Linked DNA regions of Streptosporangium sp. NBC_01755. The protein of the gene in region 2 interacts with the protein of the main gene of each other region in a pairwise test. Links are inferred from orthologs where the notes say so. Each region holds a gene or a part of one and is shown on either strand. Other genes may lie near its edges. The genes, in order: ftsZ and OG884_RS05480.

Region 1 (6,323 bases), 5.0 Mb from region 2 along the record:
CGGCGGTCTCGGCCCCTGGGCGGGTCCCGGGCGCCGAGGGCCCGGCTTCGGCCTTCGCCTGCGCCCCGGCCTTGGCGGCCCCGGACGGGGCGTTCTCGGACGCGGCGTTCTCGGACGCGGCGTTCTCGGACGCGGCGTTCTCGGACGCGGCGTTCTCGGACGCGGCGTTCTCGGACGCGGCGTTCTCGGGCTCGACGGCCCCGGGGCCGGTGCGCTCGGCCTCGCCGGTTTCCGGCTTGGCGCTCTCAGGCGCCCCTCCCCGGCTCGCGGAGGCGCCGCCCACGGCCGGTCCGGGCTTGGCGGGCTCCGCCGCCTCGGGCTCGGGCCTGGCCGGAGCCACCGGGGTCTCCGGCTTGGGCTTGGACGCCTGGACGACCACGTCACGGCTGAACCAGCTGGTGGCCTCGGACTCGGCGTGCGGGATCTCGGGGATCTTCGGCAGCCGGATCGGCACCGAGGGGGTCGGCGGCTCCGCGGCGCGGAGCGGAGGGCTCACGGGCTCCTGGGGCCGTGCCTGCGGCTCGGGAGACTGGATGTAGGGCCGGGCCGGGGTGACGGGCTCCTGCGGGGAACGCGGGGGTTCGTGGCGGGACACGGCCTCCTGCCGGGACACGGTGCTCTCTCGCCTGGCGGCGGGAGTGTCCGGCCTGGGCTGGGATTCGGACCGCGTTCCGGGGGCCTGCTGCCCGCCGGAGGGGGCCGCGGGCCGCGCGGGCCGGTACGGGGCGGTGAATCTGGCCGTGGCCTCGTGCGGGCCGGGCTCACCGGCGCCGTCGAAGGACCCGGACTCCCGGGAGGCGCTCAGGGGCTCGGCGGCCTCCCGCGCCCCTGGCGGGGTCTGGTACGGCCGGGTTCCGGCGGCGGGTTCGGGCAGGCAGGTGGTGCAGGGCGTGAAGCCCTCCTCACGAGCCTCCTCGTGGGTGAGTTCCTCATGATCCCTGCCGGCCAACTGGCGGCACCCCGCGATGTGATAACGCTTGCGGCCGGGGACGACCAGAACGATCGCCTCGGCGTCCAGGGCACCCCGCCTCGCGGCGGTGGCGGTGGCCGGCCCGGCCACCGGGCCGCGGCGTGGCTGGGTCGGGGCCGCGGGCACCTGCTGCCGCATCCCGTGCTGCGCCATCATGTGCGGTGGAGCGGAAGGCTGGTTCGGCATGCCGTGCGGCGCGGGGACGGACCCGGCCGGCATCGGTCCCTTCGGGGGAAGGGGCGGAGCGGCCCCGGCGGGAGCACCGGGGAACAGCTCGTGGCGCCGCAACAACGCCCCGATCACCAGGAAGACGGCGGACAGCACGCTGACCGCGATCGACCACATGACCAGAAACGGTTTGGCCAACACGAATCCCACGATGAGCAGGACGATGGCCGTGAGTACCAAACCGGCGCTGATAAGGATCACAGAAAGACTCCCGGATGCGGGTCAAAGGGGGTGACCCGACACCTTAGCGGCGGTCGTTGTGCGGACCGTCAACGCCCTGGAAGGCGCCCGAGTGCTGCGACGGGTCGCCGCCGAACGGGTTGGGCGCACTCTGGAGCGTCGGCTGACCACCCGGGGTCACCGCGTGGGACATGGCCGGAGGCCCGCTCACGATCGGGAACCCGCCGCTGCTCTCGGCAGCCACGTTGAGCTCGGCCAGCTGGTTCTCCAGATACAGCTTCAGGCGGCTACGGTACTCGCGCTCAAAACTACGGAGCTCCTCGACCTTACGTTCGAGCTCGTCACGGGTCTGCACCAGCGAGCCCATGGCCTGGCGGTGCCGCTCCTGCGCGTCGCGCTCCAGCGTCTCGGCTCGGGCACGAGCGTCACCGATGACCTGCTCGGCCTGGCGACGCGCCTTGCCGAGGATGTCGTCGGCCTCGCGGCGCGCCCGGGTCACCGTCTCGTCCGCCTCCCGGCGGGCGTCGGCGATGGCCTGGTCCGCGGTCTGCTGCGCGAGGGCGAGCACGCGTGCCGCGGTGTCCATGTTGTCCTCGGCCGGCGGCATTCCCATTCCGACGGGAACGGGCTGCTGATGCTGCACCGGCTCGGGAGCGCGCATCGGCTCCGGCTGCTGCATCATCATCTCGGGCTTGGGCTCGGCAATGGGGGCGGGCGCCATGGCCATGCCCATCCCGCCGGGGACCTTGCCCCGCAGGCACTCCGCCAGTTTGGCGCGGAGCTCCTCGTTCTCCTGAATGAGACGGTCCAACTCGGACTCGACCTCATCGAGGAAGGCATCTACCTCTTCCTCGTCGTAACCCGGCCGAAGGCGGGTCGTACTGAATTGCTTGTTCCGCACATCGGCGGGAGTCAGCGGCATTTCGGTCTCCTTGGCGCGCTTGGAGTCTGTCCGGGGGGACGGTACCCGATCAACGAAGCGCGGACACGAGTTGGATCAAGACCAAGACCACAATGAACAGCACTGTGAAGCTTAGGTCAAAGGCCACCGTACCCAACCGGAGTGGTGGAATGAAACGGCGGAGGAACTTGAGAGGTGGATCGGTCACCGTGTATACGGCTTCCGCCAGCACCAGGACGATGCCTGTGGGGCGCCACTGACGTGCGAACGCCTGCACCGTCTCAAAGATCATTCTGCCGATCAGCAGAACGAGATAGATGGACAGGACGAAGACCAAGATCCCGCTAACGATCCCCACGGTCCGTCCTCGCCTCCACTCCGCTCTGCCGTCCTTCGTCCCATCGGGACCCGTCGGGCCGGTCACTGTTCATAGTGGAACTCTAGCTCTGGTTGAAGAATCCGCGTTCCGCGATTCGAGCCTTGTCCTCGGCGGTCACCTCGACATTGGCTGGGGACAACAAGAACACCTTGTTGGTAACACGTTCAATGCTGCCATGTAGGCCAAAGACGAGACCTGCCGCGAAATCAACGAGCCGCTTTGCGTCACTGTCAACCATCTCGGTCAGATTCATGATGACAGGAGTGCCGTCACGGAAGTGCTCACCGATGGTCCGCGCCTCGTTGTACGTGCGGGGATGGAGGGTGGTGATGCGCGCCAGATCGGTCGTGCGGCGCTCCAGGACAGCCGTCGCGGGCCTCGGAGCGGGTACGCCGGGATCGGTGTCGTCCGAGAGGTCGTGGACCGTGCCAGGACGCTCGTCGCCCTCCCTGCGAGGGTCGTCGAACTCCTCGTACTCGTCGTCGGGGTAGCTGTCGTATCTCTCGTAGCGGTCGTCCTCGACAAGACCGAGGTAGACCGCCATCTTGCGCATCGCGCCGGCCATCGCTACTTCTTCCTCCGTCTTACCTCGATGTGCCCGAGGGACAGCCCGACCGCCCTGAGCTCACCACCGTTCGACCGCTGTCCGGGTACGCGGACGCCAAGGTCCACTTGAATGGACATTACCTGACGAAGGGCTTCCTGCGACCGAGCAACGCCGTACCAACACGCAGGTGTGTCGCACCGTTGGCAATGGCCTGGGACATATCCCCGCTCATCCCCGCCGAGATGACGTCGGCGCCCGGGTGGGCCTCCTGGACGGACCGCGCGATCTCCCTCAGCCTCGCGAACGCCCTGCCCGGCTCCTCCCCCAGCGGCGCGACCGCCATCACCCCGCCCAACTCCAGCCCCGGCGCCCCGGCCACGGCGTCCGCCAGCGCCTCGGCCTCCTTTGGAGGCACGCCGCCCCTGGCCGGGTCACCGCCGAGCGCGACCTGCACCAGGCAGGTGATCCGGCGTCCCACCCCGAGTGCCTCCCGGCTGAGGGCGGTGACCAGGCGCGGGCGGTCGACCGAGTGGACGACGTCCGTGTAGCCGACCACCGAGCGGACCTTGTTGGTCTGCAACTGGCCGACGAAGTGCCAGCGGAGGCCGAGGTCGGCGCACTCTCGCGCCTTGACCGAAGCCTCCTGGTCGCGATTCTCCCCGACGTCGGCGATCCCGAGCCCGGCCAGCAGTCGCACGTCGGAGGCGGGGTAGGTCTTGCTCACCGCGACGAGCGTCAGCTCCTCGCGACCGCGGCCGGCGGCCCGGCAGGCTTCGGCGATCTCCGCCTCGACCCGGGCCAGTCCGGCCGCTATCTCATCTCGTCGTGTTGTTTCCGTCACATCTCCGCCGCTCGGACAGTGGCAAACCGGCGGAGCCCATTCTTCCCGGCACGGTCGGGAGGCTCTTCGCCCACCCCCACCGTGAGCGATATCACTTCAGGAAGTCGGGGACGTCCAACTCCTCTTCCTGCTCCTCGAAGATCACCGCTCCTTCAGGAAGTCGGGGACGTCCAACTCCTCTTCCTGCTCCTCGAAGATCACCGCTCCTTCAGGAAGTCGGGGACGTCCAACTCCTCTTCCTGCTCCTCGAAGATCACCGGTCGGCGCCGGGCGGGGTCGGTGACCCTCGCGGAGATCGGCGTCGGCTGCGAGGGCTCGGGAGCCGGACGCGGGATCGACAGCGGAGGGGAGTGCGGCTCGAAGTGCTCCACCGGGTGGACCGGGTGGATCTGCTGGGGCGGAGGCGTCGGCTCCACCGGCGCGGGCGGCGGGGTGACGACCGAGCGCACCGGTGGGGGCGGCGCGTGCTCCACCCTGGGCTCCGGACGGGGCTCCGCCTTGACCGTGGGCGCCAGCGGGCGGACCGGGGGGGCCGCCGAGGGCGGTGGCGGGGCGGGACGCGAGGCGGGCTGCGTGCGGGCCGCCGGCTGCGGGAGTTGCTTGGGCTCGGGAGCGGGCTCGTCGAACCCTGCCGCGATCACGGTGACGCGCACCTCGTCGCCGAGGGCGTCGTCGATGACCGTACCGAAGATGATGTTGGCGTCCGGTGCCGCGGCGGTGGAGACGAGCTGGGCCGCCTCATTGATCTCGAACAGGCCGAGGTCGGAGCCGCCGGCGATCGACAGCAGCACGCCGTGCGCGCCGTCGATGCTGGCCTCCAGCAGCGGGCTGGACACGGCCATCTCGGCCGCCGCGACCGAACGGTCGTCGCCGCGCGCGTGGCCGATGCCCATCAGGGCCGAGCCGGCACCGGACATGACCGACTTCACATCGGCGAAGTCGAGGTTGATCAGGCCGGGCGTGGTGATCAGGTCGGTGATGCCCTGGACACCGGAGAGCAGCACCTGGTCCGCCGCCTTGAAGGCGTCCAGCACGCTCACCTGCCGGTCGGAGATCGACAGCAGCCGGTCGTTCGGGATCACGATGAGGGTGTCGACCTCCTCTCGGAGGGTCTCGATGCCCGCGTCCGCCTGCATCGCCCTGCGCCGCCCCTCGAAGCTGAAGGGCCGGGTCACGACGCCGATGGTCAGCGCGCCCAGGGTGCGGGCGATGTTGGCCACCACCGGGGCACCTCCGGTGCCCGTGCCACCGCCCTCACCGGCCGTGACGAAAACCATGTCGGCGCCCTTGAGGACCTCTTCGATCTCCTCACGGTGGTCCTCGGCCGCCTTGCGCCCGACTTCGGGGTTGGCTCCCGCGCCGAGGCCGCGAGTGAGCTCGCGCCCGACGTCGAGCTTGACGTCGGCGTCACTCATCAGCAGCGCCTGGGCGTCGGTATTGATGGCGATGAACTCGACGCCCTTGAGTCCCTCCTCGATCATCCGGTTGACGGCGTTGACTCCGCCTCCGCCGATTCCTACAACCTTGATGACCGCGAGGTAGTTCTGCGGTGCTGCCACGACGAGGGGCCTTTCCGCTCGTTGACTTGCAATTTCATGCGGCACGGGGCCCGTGCCGTCGTTTCCAAAACCCTCACCCTCAAGTTGAGATTTAGCTTTATGTCAACCTGAGGAGTGATACGGACAGTAGGAGTTACGCTCCTGGCGGGTCAACTAACCGCGCCGCAAGCACGTCCAGCGTGTCGCGGGCCGTCCTTTTCCGGGAACGCCCGCCATCCGATGAGATCACTTAACCGTCACGACGTCAGGCGAACTGACGTCATAGGTGTCGGCCGGACGCTTGAGCAGCGTAACAAGGATCCGTGCCTTGTCCGCGGGCCGGTCACCGCCACCCCACACGATCGCGCGGCCGTCCTTCAGCCGCAACGAGACCGTCTCCGCCGACGGTGCGAGCACCTCCGCGACCCGGCGGGCCAGATTCTCCGGCAGCGCGGCGATGACCGTGAGCGCCGCCGCGGTCGCCGGGTCCCCCGGCCCCGGCCGGTCCACCCGCAGCACGGGCAGCGCCGGGGGCGCGATATCCTTGACCTCGGTGACCATCCCGTGCCGGTCCATCAGCGCGGACCTGCCACCGACCGGCACCACCGCCACCGGCCTGCGCTCCACGACCTTCACCCACAGGGTCCCAGGCCAGGCGCGGCTGACCGTCACCGACTCGATCTGCGTGATCCGGCCTATTCGCTCCTCGACCTCGGCCAGGTCGACCGTGGCGAGGGGC
Region 2 (6,430 bases):
GTGGTGTGGGCGGCCACGCTGGCGGCCAGCCTCCTGGCCGCACAGGCGCTCGCGCTCTGGCCACTCGACCAGGTCGACTCCTGGCGCGTCACCCTCCAGCCGTACCCGATGCTCACCGGGGTGGCACTCGTGCTGGCCGCGCTCTACCTCGTGCTGTGGCTGAAGGACGGTGAGGGCGCTGCCGGCCCGGACCCGGGCGGCGCGGCGCGTGGGCGCACGCTGTGGGCGGTCGTGCCCGCCGCGGGCGTCGCGGCCCTCGCCCTGGGCAGCACGTTCGACTGGTCGGCGAGTCTCGTGATCCGCGCGGCCCTGGTGTCCGTCCTCGTGCTGCTCGCCCTGGCCTCCTCGGGTGCCTCACGGGGGGCCGTCGGCCGTGCGCCGGCCTACGCGATGGTCGCGGTCGGCGTCGTCGTCCTGCCCACCGCGGCTCAGGTCACCTACGTCGAGCTCGGTGGGCTGGGGGGTCCAGGTCTGTCCGGCCTGTGGTCGGCCTTCGCGATCGCCGCCGTGGTGGCTCTCCTGGCCGCCGCGCTGACGAACCGGCTGGGCGTCACGACCATGCCCATGGTCACCGCCGGTGGCCTGGTGGTGGTGGTCGCGGGCCTGTGTGCCGTACGGCTCTTCCTTCCCACCTCGGGCGGGCTCGCGCTGATCCTCCCGTTCGCGCTGCTCGCGGGGGGCACCTCGGTGGCCCTTACCGGCGCGCTGCGTTCCTGTGCCGAGGAGGCCGCGCTCCTGGCACTGTCGCTGTTCTTTCCTGCGGTGCTGGCGGGTTTCCTGCTGGGCAGCGGCGTTCAGGTCGCCCAGCTGCGGGAGGCCAGGACCCCGCAGGCACTGGTCGACGGGTTCGTGGGCGCTCTGCACCTGTGGACACTGGTCGGGGGTGGCCTGGTGCTCGTGGTGATCGTGCTCGCCGCCGTTCTGGCCCGTCTCCTGCCGGGGAGTCCGGACAGCCTGCCGGGGAGTCCGGACAGCCCGCCGGATGCCGGTACGGCGGACGTCTCGCCGATGGCGGGCCCCGCCTCCGGGCTGGTGCCCTCTCCCGCGGGGGAGGCCGATCCCGCCGGCGGAGCCTGGCAGGGAGCCGTCACGCGCGGACAGCCGGGGCCCACGGTGGTGCGGCCGCGCTCCGAGGCAGTGGCCGGTTCCCACACGCCGGCCCGCTCGAAGCCGGAGGCCAGGCCCATGAGCGGGTCCGTCGCCGCGGCCGGAGGAGGGACCGGGGCGGGCAAGGGCAACAGGTCCAGGCCTCGGCACGAGCCGGACCGCGTTCCCGAGAGCGACCCCGACACGGAGCCGGAGCCGGAGAAGGTGGTCGCGCCACCGGTGGTGGTGCCACCGCCCGCGCCCTCGCCGGAGGACGGCCCTGGGGGCGGCCCGGCCCTCCAGTGATTCCGTCGACCACGGGAAAGCGTGTGAAGGGCGGTAAACTTCGCGCGATTACCGCAGTCCGCGACCCATACATGTTCGAAGGAGAACTTCAGTGTCCGAGCGCACCCTTGTCCTGATCAAGCCCGACGGTGTGGCGCGTGGTCTCATCGGCGACGTGATCGCCCGTGTCGAGCGCAAGGGTCTGAAGGTCGTGGCGCTGGAGCTGCGTACCCTGGACGTCGAGACCGCCAAGACGCACTACGCCGAGCACTCCGAGCGGCCGTTCTTCGGTGAGCTGGTGGAGTTCATCACCTCCGGCCCGCTGGTCGCGCTGGTGCTCGAGGGGCCGCGCGCCATCGAGGCGTTCCGCTCCCTCGCGGGCCTGACCGACCCGGTCAAGTCCGCTCCCGGCACCATCCGCGGTGACCACGCTCTGGAGATCGGCGAGAACGTCGTGCACGGCTCGGACTCCCCCGAGTCCGCCGCAAGGGAGATCAAGATCTTCTTCCCGGATCGCTTTTAGGCGTCCGCTTTTATCGTGTTTGTCGGGCCCCGCCGTCCTTCTGGACGGCGGGGCCCGACGTATTTGGCTAACCCAAGATTTTGCTGCGGCAGGCCGGCTCATTGCGCTCAAGGGTGGGTGCGTCACGTTACGATTCGAGTGCGTTCCGTAGTTTTCGCCGACGACCTGACGGAAGGAGGCCGGCTTTCCTCATGGGCAGCAATCTTGCTTTTTTGGGCCGTGACATGGCAGTCGACCTCGGCACCGCGAACACCCTTGTGTACGTCAGAGGGCGCGGGATCGTGCTCAACGAGCCGTCCGTCGTAGCGATCAACAGCATCACCGGGAAGATCGTGGCCGTTGGCATCGAGGCCAAACGGATGATAGGCCGCACTCCGAGCAACATCATCGCCATCCGCCCGCTCAAGGACGGTGTCATCGCCGACTTTGATGTCACCGAGCGCATGCTGCGCTACTTCATCCAGCGGGTGCACAAGCGCCGCCATTTCGCCAAGCCGCGCATCATCATCGCCGTGCCGAGCGGGATCACCGGGGTCGAGCAACGGGCGGTCAAGGAGGCCGGGTACCAGGCGGGCGCCCGCAGGGTCTACATCGTCGAGGAGCCCATGGCCGCCGCGATCGGCGCCGGGCTCCCCGTGCACGAGCCCACCGGCAACATGGTGGTCGACATAGGCGGTGGCACCACCGAGGTGGCGATCATATCGATGGGCGGTGTGGTCACCAGCCAGTCGATCAGGGTGGGCGGTGACGAGCTCGATCAGGCGATCATCGCCTTCGCGAAGAAGGAATACTCGCTCATGCTCGGCGAGCGCACCTCCGAGGAGATCAAGATGGCCATCGGCTCCGCCTGCATGCTCCCGGAGGAGAGCCATGCCGAGATCAGGGGCCGTGATCTGGTCAGCGGCCTGCCGAAAACGATCGTGGTGTCGGCGGCCGAGATCCGCAAGGCCATCGAGGAACCGCTCAACGTGATCGTCGACGCGGTCAAGACCACACTTGACAAGTGCCCGCCGGAGCTCTCCGGAGACCTCATGGACCGGGGGATCGCCCTCACCGGGGGTGGGGCGCTCCTCAAGGGCATGGACGAGCGGCTGAAGGCCGAGACCGGCATGCCGATCCACCTCGTCGACAACGCACTCGACTCCGTGGCGTTGGGCACGGGCAAGTGCGTCGAGGACTTCGACGCCCTGCAGCAGGTCCTGGTTCCCGAGCCGCGGCACTGATGAAGGACACCCGCCGGGCACGGGTCAACCTGGGGCTGCTGCTGGCCGCCGCGCTCGTGTTCGTGACCATCGACCACCGTTCGGCCACGCAATCCCCGTTCGGGCCGCTCCGTACGGCCGGCACGACATTGTTCGGCACCGCGGAGAGTGTGGGGTCGGGGATCGTGCGGCCGGTCGGCGAGTTCTTCGAGACGATGGCCGAGGCTCCTTTGGCGCGTGGACGCATCGAGGAGTTACGCGCGGAGAACCAGCGGCTCAAGCGCGACCTGGCGGCGCAGAGCCTCGACCGGGGGCGATCGGAGGAACTGCGCAAGCTGCTCGGTGTCTCGGGCACCGGCGGCTACAAGATCCTGCCCACCCAGGTGATAGCTCGGCGCGGTGCTCCAGGTTTCGAGGAGGCCGTCGAGCTCGACGTGGGGCGCGCCGACGGGGTGCGCACCGAGATGACGGTGCTGAACGCCGACGGCCTGGTCGGCAGGGTGGTCCATGTGGGCCCGTCCACCTCGACCGTGGTCCTGCTCAGCGACCCCGCCTCGGCGGCCGGGGCCCGGCTGGAGGGAAGCAACGAGATCGGGGTGGTGCACGGGGTGGGGGAGAACGGCCGCCTGGTCCGTTTCCGGCTGCTCGACTCGACCGCGCCCATCATCCCCGGTCACCGCATCGTGAGTTTCGGTTCCCAGCGCGGCGCGCCGTACGTGGCGGGGGTGCCGATCGGAGTGGTGGAGCGGGTGGAGGCCACACCGGGTGAGTTGACCCGAATCGCGTACGCGCGGCCGTATGCCGACCTCACCGCGCTGGACGTGGTCGGCGTGGTGGTACAGGCGCCGCGCCGCGACCCGCGTGACACGGTGCTCCCCTCCGGCCGGGGAAAGGCGGCGGCTCCCCGCTTCCAGCGAGAGGGGCTCTGACGGGATGGGCCGCAACGCGATCTTCGTGACGCTGCTCCTGGGAATCATGATCTTCCAGGTGACCGTCGTCAACAGGTTGCCGCTGCCGGGACAGGCCGCGCCGGATCTGGTGCTGCTCGCCGTGGTGGGGTACGCGCTGGCCCGCGGGGCCGCGGCGGGGGCGGTCATGGGTTTCGCGGCCGGACTTCTCAGCGATGTGCTGCCGCCGGCCGCGCACCTGTTCGGGTACCACGCGCTGGTGCTCTGCCTCGTCGGCTTCATGGCGGGACGCGCGGTGGAGAGCCATCCGGGGGCGGGGCCGCTCGCGGCGCTGGCCTGCGCGGCCGCCGGTCCGGTGATCGCGGTGGCGGCCGGCGCCCTGCTGGGAGACCCGCGGACCGGCATGTCCATGCTCACGACGGCGCTGCCGCAGGCGGTGCTCTACAACCTGCTTGCCGCGTCGCCGGTGGTGTGGGTGGTGCGAAGGCTCGTCTGCGGGCCGGAGGCGCGCCCCGTCCAGGTGCTCGGATACGTCATGCGGAGCCGCTCGTGAGGCCGCGTACGAGGCACCTCGTGCTGCGGGACACGTGAGTGGCGGTGGGGAGGAACGGGCATGGGCCTGATGCGAGGGCGACTGGTCGTGGTGCAGTTACTGGTGGTGTCGATGCTGGCGCTGCTCGCCGTCCGGCTCTGGCAGGTACAGGTGGTGCGCGGCCCGGAGTACGTGGTGGCCGCCACCGAGACGCGCACGCGCGATGTCGTCGTTCCCGCGGTGCGCGGGCAGATCCTCGACTCGACGGGCCATCCGCTGGTGCGAAACCGGACCACACTGGTGGTCTCGGTCGACCGCACCCGCCTGAACCGGATGGAGGGCAACGGCAAGGAGGTGCTCGAGAAACTGGCCGCCGTGCTCGGCCGTCGCCCCGCCGAGTTGCGGGAGCGCATCAGGGCATGCGGGCCGGGGGTCACCCGTCCCTGCTGGCCCGGCTCCCCGTACCAGCCGATCCCCATCGACGCGGACGTCACCACGCGCGAGGCCCTGCAGATCCTGGAGCGGCAGGAGGAGTTTCCCGGGGTCACGGCCGAGGTGCAGGCGGTGCGGGAGTATCCGAGCCGGAGCGCGGGAGCACAGGCGCTCGGCTACCTGCAGCCGATCACGCAGGAGGAGTTGAACAGGCGCGACGGGCTCAGGGCGGCGTTCTCCGGGGTCGACCTGGTGGGCAGGGACGGCCTGGAGTCGGTCTACGACGTGTCCCTGCGGGGAACGCCGGGGATGCGGCGGGTGCAGGTCGATCGGCTTGGCAAGGTCACCGGGGTGGAGCAGCACGTGCCTCCGGTGCCGGGCGACACGCTCATCACCAGCATCGACTCCAAAGTGCAGGCAACGGCGGAGAAGGCGCTGGCCGAGGCGATGAAGGGCGCGCCCAGCGCCGACGGAGCGGCGGCGGTGGTACTGGACGTGAAGACGAGCAGGGTCGTCGCCCTGGCCAGCGCGCCGACGTACGATCCGGAGATCTGGACCGGGGGAATCTCCGAGGTGCACTACCAGCGCCTGCTGTCCGGCAAGGCGGGCAAGCCGCTGATCTCCCGGGCCATCAAGGGCGAGTTCGCGCCTGGTTCGACGTTCAAGGTGTCGTCGGTGGCGGCGATGCTCAAGGACGGCTACCCGCTGAACGGCCAGTACGACTGCCCGGGGTCCTTCATGGTGGGCGACCGGCCGTTCAACAACTTCCGGGGTATCGGGCTGGGAACGCTCACCCTGCACACGGCGCTGGTGAAGTCCTGCGACACGATCTTCTACCGGGCGGCCTACGAGCAGTGGCTGCGCGACGGCGGGCTCACCCCCAAGGCGAGGACCAAGGAGCCGATGGCGGCCATGGCGCGCGCCTATGGTTTCGGCCGCCCCACCGGTATCGACCTGCCGGGTGAGTCGGCGGGTCGGATCCCCGACCGGGCTTGGAAGAAGACGCTCTGGGCGGTGACCAAGGACACCAACTGCAAGCGGGCCAGGACCGGTTACCCGGAGGTGGCCAGGAGCAGTCCCAGCAGGGCCGCCTTCCTCAAGCGACTGGCGTACGAGAACTGCCTGGAGGGGTACCAGTGGCGGCCCGGTGACGCCGCCAACTTCTCCATCGGGCAGGGCGACGTGCTGGTGACGCCGCTGCAGCTGGCGGCGGCCTACGCGGCACTGGTCGGGGACGGCAGGCTGCGCAGCCCCCGGGTGGGCTGGGCGCTGGTGCGTCCCGACGGCACCAAGGTCAAGGAGATCGAGGTGCCGGTGGTGGGCAGGCTGCCGCTCTCACCGCGGGAGCGGGCCTACATCAAGGGGGCGCTGAGCGAGGTCGCCTCCGACGGCACCGCGGCCGGGGCCTTTGCCGGGTTCCCCATGGACAAGGTCAAGATCGGTGGAAAGACCGGCACCGCCG

Evidence for each region.
Region 1: the proteins of OG884_RS05480 (region 2) and ftsZ interact in binary tests that used the Escherichia coli proteins (3 or more experiments, as listed by UniProt). The link is inferred for Streptosporangium sp. NBC_01755 from one-to-one orthologs.

Annotation. Positions count from the first base shown.
Region 1 is NZ_CP109131.1:6,269,078-6,275,400, reverse strand. The notes cover bases 3,425-6,279. They hold ftsZ (cell division protein FtsZ), read right to left. Parts: upstream 5,606-6,279; coding sequence 4,244-5,605; downstream 3,425-4,243. Other genes in these bases: OG884_RS29780 (cell division protein FtsQ/DivIB), read right to left, coding at 5,831-6,279; OG884_RS29790 (YggS family pyridoxal phosphate-dependent enzyme), read right to left, coding at 3,425-4,046. In the rest of the region: OG884_RS29810 (hypothetical protein), read right to left, coding at 1-1,399; OG884_RS29805 (DivIVA domain-containing protein), read right to left, coding at 1,443-2,300; OG884_RS29800 (YggT family protein), read right to left, coding at 2,350-2,637; OG884_RS29795 (cell division protein SepF), read right to left, coding at 2,720-3,223; more of OG884_RS29790, read right to left, coding at 3,342-3,424; more of OG884_RS29780, read right to left, coding at 6,280-6,323. UniProt on the Escherichia coli protein: Essential cell division protein that forms a contractile ring structure (Z ring) at the future cell division site. The regulation of the ring assembly controls the timing and the location of cell division.
Region 2 is NZ_CP109131.1:1,296,801-1,303,230, reverse strand. The notes cover bases 1,140-4,101. They hold OG884_RS05480 (rod shape-determining protein), read left to right. Parts: upstream 1,140-2,085; coding sequence 2,086-3,117; downstream 3,118-4,101. Other genes in these bases: mreD (rod shape-determining protein MreD), read left to right, coding at 4,030-4,101; mreC (rod shape-determining protein MreC), read left to right, coding at 3,117-4,025; ndk (nucleoside-diphosphate kinase), read left to right, coding at 1,484-1,894; OG884_RS05490 (hypothetical protein), read left to right, coding at 1,140-1,392. Also shown: more of OG884_RS05490, read left to right, coding at 1-1,139; more of mreD, read left to right, coding at 4,102-4,557; mrdA (penicillin-binding protein 2), read left to right, coding at 4,618-6,430. UniProt on the Escherichia coli protein: Forms membrane-associated dynamic filaments that are essential for cell shape determination. Acts by regulating cell wall synthesis and cell elongation, and thus cell shape.